3 linked regions of the Variovorax paradoxus genome follow. The protein of the gene in region 1 binds, or shares a complex with, the protein of each later gene. Links are inferred from orthologs where the notes say so. Each region holds a gene or a part of one and is shown on either strand. Other genes may lie near its edges.

Region 1 (3,821 bases):
CAGGTACGGCAGCCCACAGGCGATGAACACGCACCAATAGGCTACCGTGAGCAGTGAAAAAGTCATTTCGTTTTGTCTCCGCCGGCGGCGTGGCTACCGCCGATCCACCAGCGCGTGCGCGATGGTGCCGAGGTCCACGTACTCGAGTTCGCTGCCGGCCGGCACGCCGCGCGCGAGACGCGTCACCATCAGGCCACGCTGCTTGAGCGCTTCGCCGATCACGTGCGCCGTGGCTTCGCCCTCGGCCGTGAAGTTGGTGGCGAGGATGACCTCGCTCACCGTGCCGTCGAGCGCGCGATTGAAGAGCTTCTGCAGCCCGATGTCGTTGGGCCCGATGCCGTCGAGCGGACTGAGCTTGCCCATCAGCACGAAGTAATAGCCGCGGAATGCGCCGGTGCGCTCCAGTGCGGCCTGGTCGGCCGGTGTCTCGACCACGCAGAGCTTGGTCACGTCGCGCCGCGAGTCCATGCAGACACTGCAGATCGGCGCTTCGGTGAAGGTGTTGCAAAGTTCGCAGTGCCGCACATTGCCCGCCGCCTGCTGCAGTGCGCGCGCGAGCAACTGCGCGCCGTCGCGGTCATGCTGCAGCAGATGAAAGGCCATGCGCGAGGCCGACTTGACGCCGACACCGGGCAGGCGGCGCAGCGCATCGATCAGGGCGTCGAGCGAACTGGCGTCGGCCATGTGCCGCTTAGAACGGCAGCTTCATGCCGGGCGGGAGGCCGGGCATGCCGGCCGTCAGCTTGCCCATCTTCTGCTCGCTGGTTTCCTCGGCCTTGCGCACGGCGGCGTTGAAGGCGGCGGCCACCAGGTCTTCGAGCATGTCCTTGTCGTCGGCCAGCAGGCTCGGATCGATGGTGATGCGCTTGACGTCGTGCTTGCAGGTCATGACGACCTTGACGAGACCGGCGCCGGATTCACCCTCGACCTCGATGTGGGCCAGCTCTTCCTGGGCCTTCTTGAGGTTGTCCTGCATTGCCTGCGCCTGCTTCATGAGGCCGGCCAGTTGTCCTTTGTTGAACATCGTTGGTCCTGATTGTTGGGTTGGAAAAATGGGAGAAGGATAAGAGAGACGAAAGCTCAGGCCGGTTTCAGGGTTCCTGGGACGATCTTCGCATCGAAGTCGCGCATCAGCGCCTGTACTTCGGGGTCGTTGTGAATGGCGTCCTCGGCCACGCGCTGACGCTCGTCGGCGGCCTGCCTGTTGCGGCGCGCAGGGCTGTCGACCACGCCACCGATCTCGATCGTGAGCTTGATGTCGTGGCCCAGGCCGTTGAGCGCGGCCGTCAGCTTCTCGCGGCTGGAAGGCTGGTTGAGCGTCTCGCGCTCGATGCGCAGCATCCATTGGTCGGTGTCACGGCCCACCAATTGCGACTGCAGCGCCAGCTCGCGCGTCAGGGCGTTGATGGCCTCGGACGCGACCAGTTGCGTGACCGTGGCATGCCAGAAGTCGCCGTCTTCGCTCTGGGGAATGGGGGTGTAGGGAACGCGCTGCGAGCCCTCGGCAGGAGGAATGTCGCGCGCACTCGGCGGCGGCTGCACGCGGATGGGCACGCCGACGACCTTGGCCGGTGCGTCGGGCGGCTCCGGGCGCTGCTCGGGCTGGCGGCGGGGTTCGTCGACCACGGCGAGGCGTTGGCCCGCGGGTGCCGGCGGAGAAGTCGGGGCTGGCGAAATCGGAGCCGGCGCGGGGGCTGCGGCAGCCGGCTGTTCGGCCGGCGGACGCACGACCGGCGCAGGGGCCGGAACGGGTGCCGGGGCACGTGCCGGCGCCTGCGGCGCGGCGGCCGCGGCTTCATTCAGAGTTTTTTTTTCCGTGGAGGCCGTCGAAGCAGCCGCGTTGGAAGGCTTGAAGGCCAGGAGCCGCAGCAGCACCATGGTGAGCGCCGCGTATTCGTCGGGAGCCAGGCCCAGCTCGCCACGGCCGTGCAGGCAGAGGCTGTAGAGCAGTTGCGTCTCGTCGGCGGGCATCAGCGCGGCCAGGCGCGCGGTGTCGGCCGCGTCGGGGTCGGTGGCGGCATCGGCGGACTCGGCACGCGAAGGCACAGCCTGCAGCACGGCCATGGCCTGCAGCACCGCCGTCATTTCTTCGAGCGTGGACGCAGCCGACATGCCGTCGACGCGCAGCGCCTCCGAGGTCTCGACCACCGTCTTGCCGTCGCCTTGCGCCAGTGCCTCGATCAGGCGGAACACATGGCCGCGATCGACGCTGCCGAGCATCTGCCGCACGCCGGTTTCGACCAGCTCACCGTTGCCGAAGGCGATGGCCTGGTCGGTGAGCGACAGCGCGTCGCGCATCGAGCCGCGTGCCGCGCGAGCCAGCAGGCGCAGCGCCTGCGGCTCGGCCGGAACGTTTTCGGTCTGCAGCACGCCCGTCAGGTGTTCGAGCACCGTCTCCGGCGCCATCGGCCGCAGGTTGAATTGCAGGCAGCGCGACAGCACCGTGACCGGCACCTTCTGCGGATCGGTCGTGGCCAGCACGAACTTGAGGTACTCGGGCGGCTCCTCGAGCGTCTTCAGCATTGCGTTGAACGCGGTGTTGGTGAGCATGTGCACTTCGTCGATCATGAAGACCTTGAAGCGCCCCTGCACCGGCTTGTAGACGGCCTGTTCGAGCAGCGACTGCACCTCGTCCACGCCGCGGTTCGAGGCCGCGTCGAGCTCGGTGTAGTCGACGAAGCGGCCGGAGTCGATGTCGCGGCAAGCCTGGCAGACCCCGCAAGGCGTGGCGGTGATGCCGCCCTGCCCGTCCGGCCCCTGGCAGTTGAGCGACTTCGCCAGAATCCGCGAGACCGTGGTCTTGCCCACGCCCCGGGTGCCGGTGAAAAGATAGGCGTGATGCAGGCGCTGCGTGGTCAACGCGTTCTCGAGCGCCTGCACCACATGCCCCTGACCGACCATCTCACCGAAGGTTTTCGGACGGAACTTGCGAGCGAGCACGAGATAAGACATTGCGGGCATTCTAAAAGGCGCGGCGTCCCTCCCACCCCAGCTTCAACCCCGCAATCAAAAAAGCCCCCGTCTTTTCGTGGGCCACCGCGGAACCGGCTTCGCCGGGCCGCCGGTGTCGCCCCCAGCAGGGGGAAGGAGAAGCGACACGAAGTGCGCGCATCCTGGGGGGTTACAATAAGCGCTGACGGGCCTCCCTGCATGGTGAAGTGGCCAACCGGGTCAGGTGGGGAACCAAGCAGCCCTAACTGCGTAGTCAGTGCCAGGGGTAAGGCTCGTCAACCTCTTCCGCAGCTTCGTTTCATTCCACGCGAAATGAAACGGAGCTTGCAAACTCACTCAGCGAAAACTCCGATACGGCGCGGGGCTTCTACAGCCCCAGCCGCTGAATAGCGCCGCGCGCCGCGGCAGCGCCGCTCGCCATCGACGCCGTGAGCAGGTAACCGCCGGTCGGCGCCTCCCAATCCAGCATCTCCCCTGCCGCGAACATGCCGGGCAGCGCATTCGCCATCAGCGCCGCGTCCAGCGCGTCGAAGCGCACCCCGCCCGCCGTGCTGATCGCCTCGTCCACCGGACGTGTCGCGACCAGCTTCAGCGGCACGGCCTTGATCGTGGTCGCCAGTTGCACGGGGTCCTGCATCGCTTCCTTGCTCAGCGCCTCGTGCAGCACGCCCGCCTTAATGCCCTCGATGCCGAGCCGGCTCTTGAGGTGGCTGCTCAACGAGCGCGCACCGCGCGGATGCTTCACCGCCGCGAGCACCTGCTCCTGCGTGCGATCGGGCAGCAAGTCGAGCAGCAGCGTCGCGCTGCCGTTCGCGGCAATCTCGTCGCGCAGCAGCGCAGATGCGGCATAGACCAGGCTGCCTTCGATG
Region 2 (3,736 bases), 3.4 Mb from region 1 along the record:
AAGCGCTGCGCATGCACATGGTCGCGCGTGACGATGGCGTCGGTGTGATGGCTCGAGTAGCGGTTGATGTGGGCGATGGCCTCGTCCACGCCGGCCACCACCTTGATGCTGATCACGGCGGCCAGGTATTCCTCGGACCAGTCGGACTCCACGGCATCGACCACCTTGGCCTGCGGGTCGATGGCGCCGTCGGCGCGCAGGATGCGGGCGGCTTCCGGGTCGCAGCGCATTTCCACGCCCTTGGCGGCGAAGATGGCGGCAATCTCGGGCAGGAAGTCTTCGGCGACCGTGGCCGACACCAGCAGGCCTTCGGCGGCGTTGCAGGGGCTGTACTTCTGGGTCTTGGCGTTGTCGACGATGCGCAGCGCCATGTCGAACTCCGCCGTGTCGTCCACGTACACGTGGCAATTGCCGTCCAGGTGCTTGATGACCGGCACCTTGGCATCGCGGCTGATGCGCTCGATCAGGCCCTTGCCGCCGCGCGGAATGATCACGTCCACGAACTCCGGCATGGCGATCAGCTGGCCGACGGCTTCGCGGTCGGTGGTCTGCACCAGCTGCACCGCATCGACCGGCAGGCCGGCCTCGGCCAGCGCCTCCGACACCAGCAGCGCCAGTGCCTTGTTCGATTCAATGGCTTCCGAGCCGCCGCGCAGGATGGCCGCGTTGCCGCTCTTGATGGCCAGGCTCGCGGCCTCGATGGTCACGTTGGGCCGGCTCTCGTAGATCATGCCGAAGACGCCGATCGGCACGCGCATCTGGCCCACGCGGATGCCGCTGGGCTGCTGCTTCATGCCGATGATCTCGCCGATCACGTCGGCCATGCCGGCGAGCTGCTCGCAGCCCAGGGCGACGGTCTCGATGACCTTGGGCGTGAGCTTGAGGCGGTCGACCATCGGCGCCGACAGGCCGGCGGCTGTGGCGCGCTCCAGGTCCTTCTGGTTGGCCGTGGCCAGCACCGGGCCGGCTTCGCGCAGACGCCGGGCCAGCGCCTTCAATGCTATGTTTTTGGTAGCTGCATCCGCACGGGCCATGAGGAATGCAGCGGCTTTGGCTTGCAGACCCAAGGTCTGCATGTGCTCGCTGACGTTGAACGCGTTCATGCACTCATTTTCCCATGCCGCCCCTCGACCAGGATACGGCGGGCCTTTTGATGGCCGAAGCCACCACGGATCAGGCGCGTCTTGGCGCGGCCGCCGCGCTGCTGCAGGCGCGGCACAGCATCAGCGCCAGCCGCTGCAACGCCTGCCAGCCGCTGGCGGGCCAGTCGGGCTGCTTCAGGCCCTTCACGATGCCGTCCACCACATGGGCGGCGCGCAGCAGGCGGGTCAGCATGCGGTCGTCCAGGCGCGGCAGCACACGCTCGAAGGCACGCTCGCGCGGGCCCCAGATGCGGTTTTCGCGCAGCGCCATCGGCAGCGGACGGCCCGAGGCCATCGCGTCCTTCACGCGCTTGAGTGCGCGGATGTCCTCGGCAATCGTGTAATGCACCAGCACTTCGGCCTCGCCCTCGGCCTGCAGGCCGTCGAGCATGCGCGCCACCCGCTGCGGATTGCCGGCCAACACGGCCTCTGAAAGCTTGAACACGTCGTAGCGCGCCACGTTGTTGACCGCGCCTTCCACCTGCTCCCAGCTGAGTTCGCCCGCCGGATGCAGCAGCGCGAGCTTCTGGATTTCCTGGTGCGCCGCGAGCAGGTTGCCTTCGACGCGGTCGGCAAAGAACTGCAGCGTGCGCTGGCCTTCGTCGCCCGGCATCACGCGCTGGCCCTGCTGGCCCAGGCGCTGGGCGATCCACTGCGGCAGCGCATTGCGCTCGATCGGGTCGACCTGGATGCTCGCGCCATTGTTCTCCAGCGCCGAGAACCAGGCGCCGGTGCGCGTGGCCTTGTCCAGCCGGGGCAGCATCACCAGCGTGAGCGTGCTGTCGTTGCCGGGTGCCGATTCGGCCAGCTGCTGCAGCGCCGCGCTGCCGTCCTTGCCGGGCTTGCCCGAGGGAATGCGGATCTCCACGATCTGCTTGTCGGCGAACAGCGAAAGCGAGCCGCCAGCCGCGAGCACCGCGCTCCAGTCGAAATGCGCGCCGGCCACCGTGTACGAGCTGCGCTCGGTGTAGCCCTGCGCGCGCGCGGCCGTGCGAATGGCGTCGGCCGCTTCCTGCGCGAGCAGCGGCTCGTCGCCGTGGATCGTGTAGAGCGGCTTCAGGCCCTTCTGCAGATGGGCCCCGAGCGAGGCGCTGGCGAGTTGCATCGACGGATTACAGCGACTTGACCGCGGCGATACGGCGCATCAACTGCTGCGCGATGTCCGACTGCATGTCGCGGAACAGCAGGTCGGCTTCGCCTTCCTTGGCGAGCGCGTTGGTTTCGTTGAAGCTCAGGTCGCGCGTCTGCGAGACCTCGGAGGCGGGCAGCAGGTCCTTGCCGCCCGGCGTACGCAGCCGGAAGCGGATGCGCAGCTGCAGCTGAAGCTCGCGCACCAGGCCCGCCGAATTGGTCGAGATCACGATGCGGTTGCGGTCTTCGCCCAGGATTTCGAGGATCACGTCGGCCTTGGACGCGTCTTCCGCCGGCAGCACGGTCACGGAGCCGGTCGCCCGCAGCTCGCGCCGGATCTGGTTGATCATGGCCGACTTGAGAAGGGCCTCGGACCCTTCCACCGACAGTGACTTGAACGCAAAGACCGGCGCCTTGCGCAGCTCGAAGCCGCACCCGGCCAGGCCCAGCGAGGCACCGGCCACCGCCAGTCCGAGGAGAAGGCCGCGGCGCGGCAGCGAGACATTGCGATTGTTCATGCTTGAGTCGTTCGTTCAGAGAACCACGTTGACCAGACGGCCGGGAACCACGATCACGCGCTTGGGCTGCGCGCCTTCCGCGAAGGCGACGAAATCGTCGCAGGCCAGCGCGAGCTTCTCGATCTCGTCCTTCGAGGCACCGGCCGGCACGCTGAGCTTGCCGCGCAGCTTGCCGTTGACCTGCAGCATGAGTTCGATCTCGTCCTGCACCAGCGCACCGACGTCGACCGTGGGCCACGGGGCGTCGAGCAGCCCGCCCAGGTCCTTGTCGTAGCCGAGTTCGTTCCACAGTTGCTGCGCGATGTGCGGCGTGGCCGGGTACAGGCAGCGCAGCAGGATGCCGAAGCCCTCGCGCACCGCGGCGGCGTCGCCCGCGCTGCCGTCGGGCTTGAAGCCTTCCAGCGCGTTGAGCAGTTTCATCGCGCCCGACACCACGGTGTTGTATTGCATGCGCTGGTAGTCGTAGTCGACCTGGCGCAGCACGGTGTGCACCTCGCGACGCAGCGCCTGGGCGCCCTTGCCGAAGGCCTGGCCGGCGGCCGCCACCGGTGCCACGTCCGCCTGCGCGGCACCAAAGTTCCACACCCGGCGCAGGAAGCGGTAGCTGCCCTCGACGGCCGCGTCGTTCCACTCGAGCGTGGCCTCGGGCGGCGCGGTGAACATGGTGTACAGGCGCGCGGTGTCGGCGCCGTACTTCTCGATCAGGTCCTGCGGGTCGACGCCGTTGCGCTCGCTCTTGCCCATCTTGCCGACGCCGCCGTACTCGACCTTCGTGCCGTCGGCGGTGGTGCCGCCGACGATGCGGCCCTGCGCGTCGAGCACGGTCGTGACCTCGGTGGGCGGGAAGTAGTCCTTGCCGCCCTTCTCGTTGCGCTTGTAGAAGATGTGGTTGAGCACCATGCCCTGCGTCAGCAGCTTGCTGAAGGGCTCGTCGGCCTTCAGCAG
Region 3 (3,716 bases), 4.3 Mb from region 1 along the record:
CGCGGCGCGCAGGCCCGTGAGGTGGGTGCCTCCGTCACGCTGCGGGATGTTGTTGGTGAAGCAGAGGACCTGCTCGTTGTAGCCGCTGTTCCACTGCATCGCCACTTCGACGCCGATGTGCGTGCCGGGAATGCCGCCGTAGGTGTCGGCCGGGCGTTCGCCTTCGGCGTAGAACGAGTTCGGATGCAGGACGGTCTTGCCCTTGTTGATGAACTCCACGAAGCCGCGCACGCCGCCGGCGCCCGAGAAGTCGTCTTCCTTGCCGGTGCGCTCGTCCTTCAGGCGGATGCGCACGCCGTTGTTCAGGAAGCTCAGCTCGCGCAGGCGCTTGGAGAGGATTTCATAGTGGAAATCGTTGTTCTCCTTGAAGATCTGCGTGTCGGGCAGGAAGTGCACTTCGGTGCCGCGCTTGTCGGTGTCGCCGATGATCTTCATGGGCGAGACTTCGACGCCGCTCACCGTTTCCAGCAGGCGGTTCTGCACGAAGCCGCGGCTGAATTCGAGTTCGTGGATCTTGCCTTCGCGGCGCACCACCAGGCGCAGCATCACGCTGAGCGCGTTCACGCAGCTCACGCCCACGCCGTGCAGGCCGCCCGACACCTTGTAGCTGTTCTGGTTGAACTTGCCGCCGGCGTGCAGCTCGGTGAGCGCGATTTCTGCCGCCGAGCGCTTGGGCTCGTGCTTGTCGTCCATCTTCACGCCGGTGGGAATGCCGCGGCCGTTGTCGGTGACGGAGATCGAGTTGTCCGAATGGATGGTCACGACGATGTCGTCGCAATGGCCGGCCAGCGCTTCGTCGATGGAGTTGTCCACCACTTCGAACACCAGGTGGTGCAGGCCGGTGCCGTCGGAGGTGTCGCCGATGTACATGCCGGGGCGCTTGCGCACGGCCTCGAGCCCTTCGAGGATGGTGATGGAGCCTTCGCCGTAGCTGTTGTCGGCCGCTGCGGCCGTTTCGATCTCGGGGATGTAGACGGGCTCGGTGTGCGGCACGTCGGGCTTGTTTTCTTCAGCACTCATTCGGATATTCCTCTGTCTCTCACGGCATTCGCGCGTGATTTTTCGGGCTCTCAAAAGCTCAATTCGCCGCCTCTTGAAAGCGCAAACCCGCGGGGGGCCGCGGGCTGTGTGCGCAAGGCGCTTCGGTGTCTGTCTGCTAGATACGCATCGGCATCACGACATATTTGAAGGATGCGTTCTCGGGGATGGTCAGCAGCGCCGAACTGTTGGAGTCGGCCAGGTCCAGCTTGACCATGTCCTGGTCCATGTTCGACAGCGCGTCGATCAGGTAGGTCACGTTGAAGCCGATTTCGATGGCGTCGCCGCCGTAGTCGATGTCGAGCTCGTCCTGGGCTTCTTCCTGCTCGGCGTTGTTCGACGCGATGCGCAGCGTGCCCGGCTCGATGTTCAGGCGCACGCCCTTGAACTTCTCGCTGGTCAGGATGGCGGTGCGCTGCAGGCTGGCCAAGAGCGGCGCGCGGCCCAGGGTGACGGTGTTCTTGTGGTTCTTGGGAATCACGCGGTTGTAGTCGGGGAACTTGCCCTCGACCAGCTTGGTGACGAACTCCATGCCGCCGAAGCTGAACTTGGCCTGGTTGTTCGCGAACTGCATCTCGATGGCGCCTTCGGCGTCGGACAGCAGGCGCTGCATTTCGAGCACAGTCTTGCGCGGAAGAATGACTTCCTGGCGCGGCACTTCGACGTCGAGCGTGGCCGACGAGAACGCCAGGCGGTGGCCGTCGGTGGCCACCAGGCTCAGCTGCTTGCCTTCGGCGACGAAGAGGATGCCGTTCAGGTAGTAGCGGATGTCATGCACGGCCATTGCGAACGACACTTGCGAGAGCAGGTCCTTCAGCGTCTTTTGCGGCACGCTGAACACGGGGCCGAAGTTGGCGGCTTCCTGCACCAGCGGGAAGTCTTCGGCCGGCAAAGATTGCAGCGTGAAGCGGCTCTTGCCGCCCTTGAGCACCAGCTTGCTCGCGCTCGATTCGAGGCTCACGGTCTGGTCCGAAGGCATGGTGCGCAGGATGTCGATGAGCTTGCGCGCGCCGATGGTGGTGGTGAAGTTGCCTTCGTCGCCGCCCAGTTCGGCGGTGGTGCGGATCTGGATCTCGAGGTCGCTGGTGGTCAGCTGCAGCTGGCCGCCGGTCTTGCGGATCAGCACGTTCGCCAGGATCGGCAAGGTGTGACGCCGCTCGACGATGCCCGCCACGGACTGCAGCGCGGCGAGGACTTTGTCTTGGTTTGCCTTCAAAACGATCATGTCTTCTTCCTCTTCTCTATCTCTTTGAATCAGCTTGTAAGACGCCATTCTCCGCTGTCGCGAGGGGCATCCTGGATGACATCTGGCTTCAGCCCTTGAGCGTCTGCTCGAGCACGTGGAGCTGCTGGTTGAGTTCGGTGAGCTGCTGGCGCTCGCCCGAAATCTTGCGCACCGCGTGCAGCACCGTCGTGTGGTCGCGCCCACCGAACAGCTCGCCGATTTCCGGCAGGCTCTTCTGCGTGAGTTCCTTGGCCAGGTACATCGCGATCTGCCGCGGCCGCGCAATGCTGGCCGGGCGTTTCTTGCTGTACATGTCGGCGACCTTGATCTTGTAGTAGTCGGCCACCGTTTTCTGGATATTCTCGACGGAGATCTGCCGATTCTGGATCGACAACAAGTCACGCAGCGCCTCGCGCGCCAGGGCGATCGAGATCTCTTTCTGGTTGAAGCGCGAGTAAGCCAGGATCTTGCGCAGCGCGCCTTCGAGCTCGCGCACGTTGGAGCGCACGTTCTTGGCGACGAAGAAGGCCACTTCTTCCGGCATTTCGGCCGATTCGGCGCGCGCCTTGTTGATCAGGATAGCCACGCGCATTTCGAGCTCGGGCGGCTCGATGGCGACCGTGAGACCCGAATCGAAGCGCGAAACCAGGCGCTCGTGGATGTCGGCCAGCCCCTTCGGGTAGGTGTCGCTGGTCATCACGATGTGGGATTTCTTGGCCAGCAGGGCCTCGAACGCGTTGAAGAATTCTTCCTGCGTCCGGTCCTTGTTGGCGAAGAACTGCACATCGTCGATCAGCAACAGATCGAGCGAGTGATAGCGTTCCTTGAACTCATCGAAAGTCTTGCGCTGATAGGCCTTGACCACATCCGACACGAATTGCTCGGCGTGGATGTAGAGAACTTTGGAATCGGCGCGGTCGGCCAGCAGCCGGTTGCCCACGGCATGCATCAGGTGGGTCTTGCCCAGGCCGACGCCGCCGTAGATGAAAAGCGGGTTGTAAAGATGGCCGGGCATGCCCGCCACGTGCATGGCCGCGGCGCGCGCCATGCGGTTGGCCGTGCCTTCGACCAGGGTGTCGAAGGTGAGCCCCGAATTGAGCCGGTTCTTGAAGCCGGCGGCGGCGGGCTCCTCGCCCGGGCCGGCCACGTCGCGCGGCACGTCGGTCTCGGTCATGACCGCCACAGGCGCAGAGCGCACGGGCGTTTCGCGAGGAGCAAGCGCTAACTCGATGGCGACCGGCTGGCCGTACATCTTCTCGGCCATGGCCGCGATCTTGCCGGCGTACTGGGCCCGGATCCAGTCGAGCTTGAACCGGTTGGCGACGAACACGGTCATGCGCGACAGGTCGTCGGCGACCTGTGCCGTCAGGGGTTTGATCCAGGTGTTGAACTGCTGCTCGGACAGTTCCTGCGCGAGCTGGTCGACGCAGGCCTGCCAGAGGCTTTCGCCGAT

The links. The genes of interacting proteins can lie anywhere in the genome.
Region 2: the proteins of dnaX (region 1) and holA are in contact, whole or in part, in a cryo-EM structure (PDB 8GIZ), measured with the Escherichia coli proteins. The link is inferred for Variovorax paradoxus from one-to-one orthologs.
Region 3: the proteins of dnaX (region 1) and dnaN are in contact, whole or in part, in a cryo-EM structure (PDB 8GIZ), measured with the Escherichia coli proteins. The link is inferred for Variovorax paradoxus from one-to-one orthologs.

What each region holds. Positions count from the first base shown.
Region 1 is NZ_CP091716.1:4,420,975-4,424,795, forward strand. The notes cover bases 517-3,410. They hold dnaX (DNA polymerase III subunit gamma/tau), read right to left. Parts: upstream 2,953-3,410; coding sequence 1,081-2,952; downstream 517-1,080. Other genes in these bases: recR (recombination mediator RecR), read right to left, coding at 517-684; L3V85_RS20485 (YbaB/EbfC family nucleoid-associated protein), read right to left, coding at 692-1,024; L3V85_RS20500 (TIGR03862 family flavoprotein), read right to left, coding at 3,320-3,410. Outside these bases: L3V85_RS20475 (MAPEG family protein), read right to left, coding at 1-66; more of recR, read right to left, coding at 94-516; more of L3V85_RS20500, read right to left, coding at 3,411-3,821. UniProt on the Escherichia coli protein: Part of the beta sliding clamp loading complex, which hydrolyzes ATP to load the beta clamp onto primed DNA to form the DNA replication pre-initiation complex.
Region 2 is NZ_CP091716.1:1,014,835-1,018,570, reverse strand. Bases 211-3,019 are described here. They hold holA (DNA polymerase III subunit delta), read right to left. Parts: upstream 2,248-3,019; coding sequence 1,174-2,247; downstream 211-1,173. Other genes in these bases: leuS (leucine--tRNA ligase), read right to left, coding at 2,807-3,019; lptE (LPS assembly lipoprotein LptE), read right to left, coding at 2,255-2,791; L3V85_RS04990 (glutamate-5-semialdehyde dehydrogenase), read right to left, coding at 211-1,103. Outside these bases: more of L3V85_RS04990, read right to left, coding at 1-210; more of leuS, read right to left, coding at 3,020-3,736. UniProt on the Escherichia coli protein: Part of the beta sliding clamp loading complex, which hydrolyzes ATP to load the beta clamp onto primed DNA to form the DNA replication pre-initiation complex.
Region 3 is NZ_CP091716.1:103,919-107,634, reverse strand. Bases 211-2,999 are described here. They hold dnaN (DNA polymerase III subunit beta), read right to left. Parts: upstream 2,264-2,999; coding sequence 1,157-2,263; downstream 211-1,156. Other genes in these bases: dnaA (chromosomal replication initiator protein DnaA), read right to left, coding at 2,352-2,999; gyrB (DNA topoisomerase (ATP-hydrolyzing) subunit B), read right to left, coding at 211-1,020. In the rest of the region: more of gyrB, read right to left, coding at 1-210; more of dnaA, read right to left, coding at 3,000-3,716. UniProt on the Escherichia coli protein: Confers DNA tethering and processivity to DNA polymerases and other proteins. Acts as a clamp, forming a ring around DNA (a reaction catalyzed by the clamp-loading complex) which diffuses in an ATP-independent manner freely and bidirectionally along dsDNA.